2 regions of the Nonomuraea sp. NPDC050227 genome follow, and region 2 is predicted to be linked to the other one. Evidence: riboswitches for the same ligand, from Rfam matches in the RefSeq annotation. Region 2 holds a riboswitch; the other holds the start of a gene.
What was found. A riboswitch is a leader RNA that binds a small molecule or an ion and turns the genes downstream of it on or off. The one in region 2 is predicted to bind thiamine pyrophosphate.
Positions count from the first base shown of each region.

Region 1: linked by a shared signal. The riboswitch ahead of ACIBK9_RS30025 (FAD-dependent oxidoreductase) and the one ahead of thiC (phosphomethylpyrimidine synthase ThiC) in region 2 are both predicted to bind thiamine pyrophosphate.

Region 1 covers NZ_JBITJF010000008.1:220,797-224,352, forward strand. The annotation lists gene thiE (thiamine phosphate synthase) at 1-26, opposite strand, end outside; gene ACIBK9_RS30015 (Rv2175c family DNA-binding protein) at 4-378, opposite strand; gene ACIBK9_RS30020 (FAD-dependent oxidoreductase) at 409-1,578, opposite strand; TPP riboswitch at 1,631-1,747, shown strand; gene ACIBK9_RS30025 (FAD-dependent oxidoreductase) at 1,737-3,317, shown strand; gene thiS (sulfur carrier protein ThiS) at 3,314-3,514, shown strand; gene ACIBK9_RS30035 (thiazole synthase) at 3,507-3,556, shown strand, end outside.
Region 2 covers NZ_JBITJF010000009.1:5,264-8,819, reverse strand. The annotation lists gene ACIBK9_RS31330 (SDR family oxidoreductase) at 1-510, shown strand, start outside; gene thiC (phosphomethylpyrimidine synthase ThiC) at 520-1,998, opposite strand; TPP riboswitch at 1,991-2,103, opposite strand; gene ACIBK9_RS31320 (class I SAM-dependent methyltransferase) at 2,139-2,759, shown strand; gene ACIBK9_RS31315 (glycosyl hydrolase family 95 catalytic domain-containing protein) at 2,719-3,556, opposite strand, start outside.

The sequences.
Region 1 (3,556 bases), on a different contig from region 2:
GCCTCAGAAAGCGAGGGCCTGGGCACGCCGCTTGACCTCCGTGTGACGGCCGGCCTTGATCGCCTCGATGGGCGACCCCGGCAGGGACTCGTCTGGGGTGAAGAGCCAGCGCAACGACTCGATGTCGTCGTAGCCGGCGTCCTGCAACACGGTCAGTGTGCCGGGCAGGCCCTTCATCACGTCCTTCCCGTCGAGGAACACCGCGGGAACCTGTGGCCCGCCGCCGCCACGGCGCACGCCGAGCAGCTTGTGGTCCTTGAGGAGTTGCTTGGCCCGCCCGATCGAGAGGTCGAGGCGTGAGGCCACTTCGGGGAGAGTGAGCCACTCGTCGACGAGCTGGTCGGTCTCCCGGTCGATCTGTGCAACAGAAAGCGTCACGAAACCACAACTACCACATGCCGTCCTTGCTCAAACAACACAATCCCGTAGGGGGACCTCTGGATCTACCAGGCGTTCTGTGTCGAGGCGATGCCCGCCTTCGATGATCCTACGGCCCTGCACGTAGTCCCGGGGCCGGTCGACGGCGAGCACGGCGGCGAGGGTGTCGCCGGACGTCAGCCAGACGGCCGACCACTTGCCCTCGGGCTCGCCCCGGTAGAGCAGGCGGTCGCCGGAGGGGTGGTGGCCGATGTACTGGACCATGTGGCCGAACTGCTCGGACCAGAAGTAGGGGGCCGGGTCGTAGACGGCCTCCTCCCCCAGCAGGGTCGCGGCGGCGACCTCGGGCGAGCCGAGCGCGGTGTCCCAGTGCTCGACGCGCAGCCGGACGCCGTAGCGGCGCGACCACCAGGCCGCGCAGTCGCCGGCGGCGACCACGTTCGGCATGGACGTGCGCAGGTGCTCGTCGGTGACGACGCCGTTGTGCAGGTCGATGTCGGAGCCGGCCAGCCACTCGACGGCCGGGCGCACGCCGATGCCCGTGACGACCACGTGCGCCTGGACGAACTCGCCGCCCACCAGCCGCACGCCGCCCTCGTCCACCTCGTCGACCATGGTGTTCAGGCGCAGGTCGATGCCGTCGTACCAGTGTCGCGTGCGGGCGCCGATCTCCGGGCCCACGGCGTTGGCCAGCGGGGCGGGGCCGGCCTCGATCACGGTCACCGAGCAGCCGGCCTTGCGGGCGGCGGTGGCGACCTCGGCGCCGATCCAGCCGGCGCCGATGATCGCCACATGGGCTCCGGCCACGAGCCCGGCGCGCAGCTCGTGGGCGTCGTCGAGGGTGCGCAGGACGTGCTGGGGGCCGTCGCCGGGCACGGTGATCGGCTCGGTGCCGGTGGCGATCACGAGGCCGTCGTAGCCGAGCTCGCCCTCGGTCGTCTCCACGACGCCCTCGCGCAGGGCCTTGGCGGTGACCCCTGGCCAGAAGTCGACCTCCAGCGCGTCGAGGTCGGCCTCCAGGAAGCTGGAGTCGGCCGCGCCGGACAGCACGGCCTTGGACAACGGCGGACGGTCGTAGGGCCGATGGCGCTCCTGGCCGATCAGCGTGATCCGTCCGGTGAAGCCGCGCCCGCGCAGCGCCTCCGCGCTGCGCAGCCCGGCCAGGCCCGCTCCCACCACTACGACATGGTTCACGTTCATGACCATAACGGGGGCGGTGCCGGCACGTCGCGCCGAGGCCGTAGGCTGGAGGCGCAAGACGCGCGGGAGTCCGGCCGTCACCGGGCTGAGAGGAAGGCTTGAGCGGGCCTTCGACCGCAAGACACCTGATCCGGATCATGCCGGCGAAGGGAGCGCGGATGAATGTGATCGTGGGCGGCGGCGTCGTCGGGTTGTCGATCGCCTGGCGGCTGGCCCGCGAGGGGCTGCCCGTCACGGTGGTCGATCCGGCCCCGGGGCGCGGGGCGTCCTACGCGGCGGCCGGGATGCTGGCGCCCGTCAGCGAGGTCGCCTACACCGAGGAGCCTTTGCTGCGGCTGGGGGCCGCCTCGCTGAGCCGATGGCCGTCCTTCGCCGCCGAACTGGCCGCCGACGCGGGCCTCGGCCCCGATCTCGGTGCGGGCTCTGGGGCGGGTCTCGGCACGGGGCTGAGCGGCGGTCCCGGTGGCGGGGCCGGGGCGAGGGCCGGGGAGGCGTTCGGGGGCGCGTTCGGGGTGATCGGGCCGGAGGGGGCCGCTGGTCGTGCGCTCGACCTGCGCGCCGACGGCACGCTCGACGTCGCCTTCGGGGCCGACGACCTCGCGGCGCTCGACGACCTGGCGGCGTTCATGGACAAGCTGGGGCTGCGGGTCGAGCGGCTGACCGGGCGCGAGTGCCGGCGTCTGGAGCCCATGCTGGCCCCTTCGGTGCGCGGCGGGCTGCTGGCCCCCGGTGACGCCTGGGTCGATCCGCGCCGGGTCACGGCGGCGCTGCTGGCCGCGCTCGACCGGCTGGGCGTGCCCGTGGTGCGGGCGCGGGTGACCGGCCTGCTGCGCGACGGCGACGCCGCTCCGGGCGCCGCGACAGGCGCTGGGACCAGCTCTGGCACCGGCGCTCTGACCGGCGGTGGGATCAGCTCTAGGACCGGCGCTGGGATCGGTGCTGGGGCAGGCGGTGCGGCAGGACCTGTGGCGGGAGCCGTGACAGGTGCTGTGACAGGGGTGCGGCTTGAGGCCGTGCTCGGTCAGCCTGAGCCGGCGGTGCCGGAGATCGCGGCCGAGCGGGTGGTGCTGGCCGCCGGGGCGTGGAGCGGGGAGCTGGCCGACGTGCCCGTCCGGCCGGTCAAGGGGCAGATCATGCGGTTGCGCTCGCCGCAGCCGCTGCTCGGCCGGTGCGTACGCGGGATGGTGCACGGCGCGCCCGTCTACCTCGTCCCCAGGGGCGACGGCGAGCTGGTGCTCGGGGCGACCCAGGAGGAGCTGGGGTTCGACACCCGGGTGACCGCGGGCGGGCTCTACGAGCTGCTGCGCGACGCCAGGGAGCTGGTGCCGGGCGTCACCGAGCTGGAGGTCGCCGACGTGGTCGCCGGGCTGCGTCCGGGCACCCCCGACAACCTGCCGATCATCGGGGCGGGCGAGGTCCCGGGGCTGGTGCTGGCGACCGGCCACCATCGGGGCGGGGTGCTGCTGGCCCCCCTGACGGCGGCCCTGGTCACGTCGGCGGTGCTGACACCGTCCACGACGCCCCCGTCCGCGACGTCGAGGCCCCCGACGGCGGCCCCGACAACGGCCCAGACAGGCACACAGGCCGCGGCCCAGGCGGCGGTGCAGACAGGCACGCAGCCGGCGGCCCAGGCGGCGGCTCGGGTGGCGGGGGTTTCGACGGGCGCGGGGATTCTGACGGGTGAGGAGGGCGAGCTCGCCGCGCTGTGCTCGCCCGCGAGATTTCGGGATATTTCATGATTGTGACGATCAACGGCGCCGCGCACGAGGTGGCCGACGGCACCACCGTGGCCCAGGCCGTACGGACGCTGACCACCGCCACCACCGGCGTGGCCGTGGCCGTGAACGACGAGGTGGTGACGCGGAGCTCGTGGGAGACGACGGCGCTCGGCGACCGCGACCGCGTCGAGGTTCTGACGGCGGTGCAGGGTGGATGAGCTGATCATCGCCGGGGAGAAGTTCGCCTCCCGGCTCATCAT
Region 2 (3,556 bases):
GGCGGCCTGGACGTCCTGGTCAACAACGTGGCCTACCAGGCGCCGGTCGACTCCCTGGAGGAGCTGACGGACGAGCAGTGGGAGCACACGTTCGCGGTCAACATCCACAGCTACTACCGCGTCACCAAGGCCGCGCTGCCGCACCTGCGGGAGGGCAGCGCGATCGTGAACACCTCCTCGATCAACGGCCTGCGCGGCAACAAGACCCTCATCGACTACGCCGCGACGAAGGGCGCGATCAACGCCTTCACCTACTCGATGGCCCAGAACCTGGTCGAGCGCGGCATCAGGATCAACGCCGTCGCCCCCGGCCCGGTCTGGACGCCGCTGATCCCGGCCACGATGCCGGAGGAGAAGGTGGCGAAGTTCGGCGCGCAGGTGCCGATGAAGCGGGCCGCCGACCCCGACGAGATCGCCCCTTCGTACGTGTTCTTCGCCGCCGACCGGCTGTCCTCGTACTACACGGGCGAGGTGCTGGCCCCGATCGGCGGCGAGACGCTCCCTGGCTGACCGCGCAGGTCAGAGGTAGATCGAGCCGCCCTTCCCGAGGAACTCGGCCGCCTTGTCGGCCATGCCCGCCCGCACCTCGTGGCTGAGCTTCATCGAGCAGAACTTCGGGCCGCACATCGAGCAGAAGTGCGCGGTCTTGGCGGGCGCGGCCGGCAGGGTCTCGTCGTGGAAGGCGCGGGCGGTGTCCGGGTCGAGCGACAGGTCGAACTGGTCCTCCCAGCGGAACTCGAACCGGGCGTCCGACAGGGCGTCGTCCCACGCCTGGGCCTGCGGGTGTCCTTTGGCCAGGTCCGCCGCGTGCGCCGCGATCTTGTAGGTGATCACGCCGGTCTTGACGTCGTCGCGGTTGGGCAGGCCGAGGTGCTCCTTGGGGGTGACGTAGCAGAGCATGGCGGTGCCGTACCAGGCGATCATGGCGGCGCCGATGCCCGAGGTGATGTGGTCGTAGCCAGGGGCGATGTCGGTGACGAGCGGGCCGAGGGTGTAGAAGGGCACGTCGTCGCAGAGCTCGCGCTGCAGGTCGACGTTCTCCTTGATCTTGTGCATGGGCACGTGGCCGGGGCCCTCGATCATGACCTGCACGTCGTGCGCGTGCGCGATCTTGGTCAGTTCGCCCAGGGTGCGCAGCTCGGCGAACTGGGCCTCGTCGTTGGCGTCCGCGATCGAGCCGGGGCGCAGCCCGTCGCCCAGCGAGAACGTCACGTCGTAGCGGGCCAGCAGGGCGCACATCTCGTCGAAGTGCTCGTACAGGAAGCTCTCGCGGTGGTGGGCCAGGCACCAGGCGGCCATGATCGAGCCCCCGCGCGAGACGATCCCGGTCTTGCGGCGGGCGGTCAGCGGGACGTGCGCCAGCCGCACGCCCGCGTGCACCGTCACGTAGTCGACGCCCTGCTCGCACTGCTCGATCAGGGTGTCGCGGTAGACCTCCCACGACAGCGCCTCGGGCCGCCCGCCCACCTTCTCCAGCGCCTGGTAGATGGGCACGGTCCCGACCGGGACGGGCGAGCTGCGGATGATCTGCTCGCGGGTCTCGTGGATGTTCGGCCCGGTGGACAGGTCCATGACGGTGTCGGCGCCCCACCGGGTGGCCCAGGTCATCTTCTCGACCTCCTCCTCGATCGAGGAGGTGACGGCGGAGTTGCCGATGTTGGCGTTGATCTTGACCAGGAAGTTCCGGCCGATCGCCATCGGCTCGGACTCCGGATGGTTGACGTTGGCGGGGATGACCGCCCGCCCGGCCGCGACCTCCTGCCGGACGAACTCGGGCGTCATCCCCTCCCGGACGGCCACGAACTCCATCTCCTTGGTCACCACGCCGCGCCGCGCCGCGCCGAGCTGGGTGACCGGCGACCCCCACGCCGAGCGGTCGGTACGCGACGGCCCCGAGGTGTCGTAGAGCCGCACCGACGTGCCGTTCGACAGCCTGACCTCGCGCATCGGCACCTGAAGGTCACCGATGTAGATCTTGGAAAAGCGCGCGTCGCTCATCGCGCAAACTCCCTTCGCCGGCATTATCCGGAGCAGGTTCTGGCGGTCGGCGGCTGACAGCCGTCCTCTCAGCCCGGTCCGCACCGGGCTCCCGCGTTGGTCATCGCGATCATAACCCCGCGCGTGGCAGGATCAAGGGGATGTCCGATCCCATTGCGCACACGACCGCCACCTACGACCGCATCGCGCGCCAGTTCGACGAGCAGTTCACCGAACCGCCCCCCTCGTTCGCGGCCTTCCGCGACCGGTTCGCCTCAGCCCTGCCCGCCGGAGCCACGGTCGCCGACCTGGGATGCGGCCCGGGGCGCGAGTCGGCCTGGTTCGCCGGACGCGGCCTGACCACCGTGGGCGTGGACCTGTCGATCGAGATGGCCAGGCTCGCCGCCGGGCACGGCGTGCCCACCGTCCTGGGCGATCTGCGACGCCCGCCGCTGTCGCCGGCGTCCCTGGACGGCGTCTGGTCGGCCGCGGCCCTCGTGCACGTGCCGTCCGAGCAGACCGAGGCGACGCTGCGCGCCTGGCACGCGGCGCTGCGCCCCGGCGGGGTGCTCGCGCTGACCACCGCCCTGGGCGACGGCGAGGGCTGGGAGCCGGTGCCGTACCGGACGGAGTACGAGCGCTGGTTCGTCCACCGCGACGCGGGCGACCTGCTCGCGGTGCTGGACGCGGCCGGGTTCGCGGTCGCCTGGCACGAGACGAACGTCACCCACCGCACGTGGTTCAGCGTGCTGGCGACAGCGCGCAGCTCTCCCCAGCCCTAGTCTCCAGGTCGAGCGCGAACCCGGGGCCGCGCAGCCGGGCGGTCCCGCCGCGCGCCGACGACAGCCTGACCTCGACCGGCACGCCGTCCGCCCAGGTCACCCCGACGGTGAAGCCGCCGCGGGCGCGCAGCCCGTCGAACGAGCCCGCGCGCCAGGCGGCCGGCAGCGCGGGCAGCAGCTCGATGACGCCGGCGTGGCTCTGGAGCAGCATCTCGGCCACCCCGGCGGTCGCGCCGAGGTTCCCGTCGATCTGGAACGGCGGATGCGTGTCCCACAGGTTGGGCAGCGTGCTGGCGCGCAGTTGCCCGCTCAGCATGGTCAGGGCGCGGTCGCCGTCCTTGAGCCGGGCCCAGAAGTTGACCTTCCAGGCCATGCTCCAGCCCGTGCCGCCGTCGCCGCGCGCTTCGAGGGTGGTGCGCGCCGCGGCCAGGTGCTCGGGGGCGGTGAGCTGCGTCCCGGGGTGCAGGGCGTAGAGCTGGGAGACGTGCCGGTGCCGGTCGGACGGGTCGTCGAGGTCGGCCTTCCACTCCTGGAGCTGCCCCCAGGAGCCGACCCGCAGCCCGGGATCGAGCCGGTCGGCCGCCGCGCGCAGCCGTCCGGCGAACTCGGCGTCCACGCCGAGCGTGCGCGCGGCCGCGGCCGTGCAGGCGAACAGTTCCCGGACGATCTGCTGCGGCATGGCCGCGCCCGCGGTGAAGTCACCGTGCTCGGGCGAGTACGCGGGCGAGACGACGAGGCTGCCGTCGCGCGCGTCGGGACACAGGTTGGCCAGCCAGAACTCGGCGGCCTCGCGCATC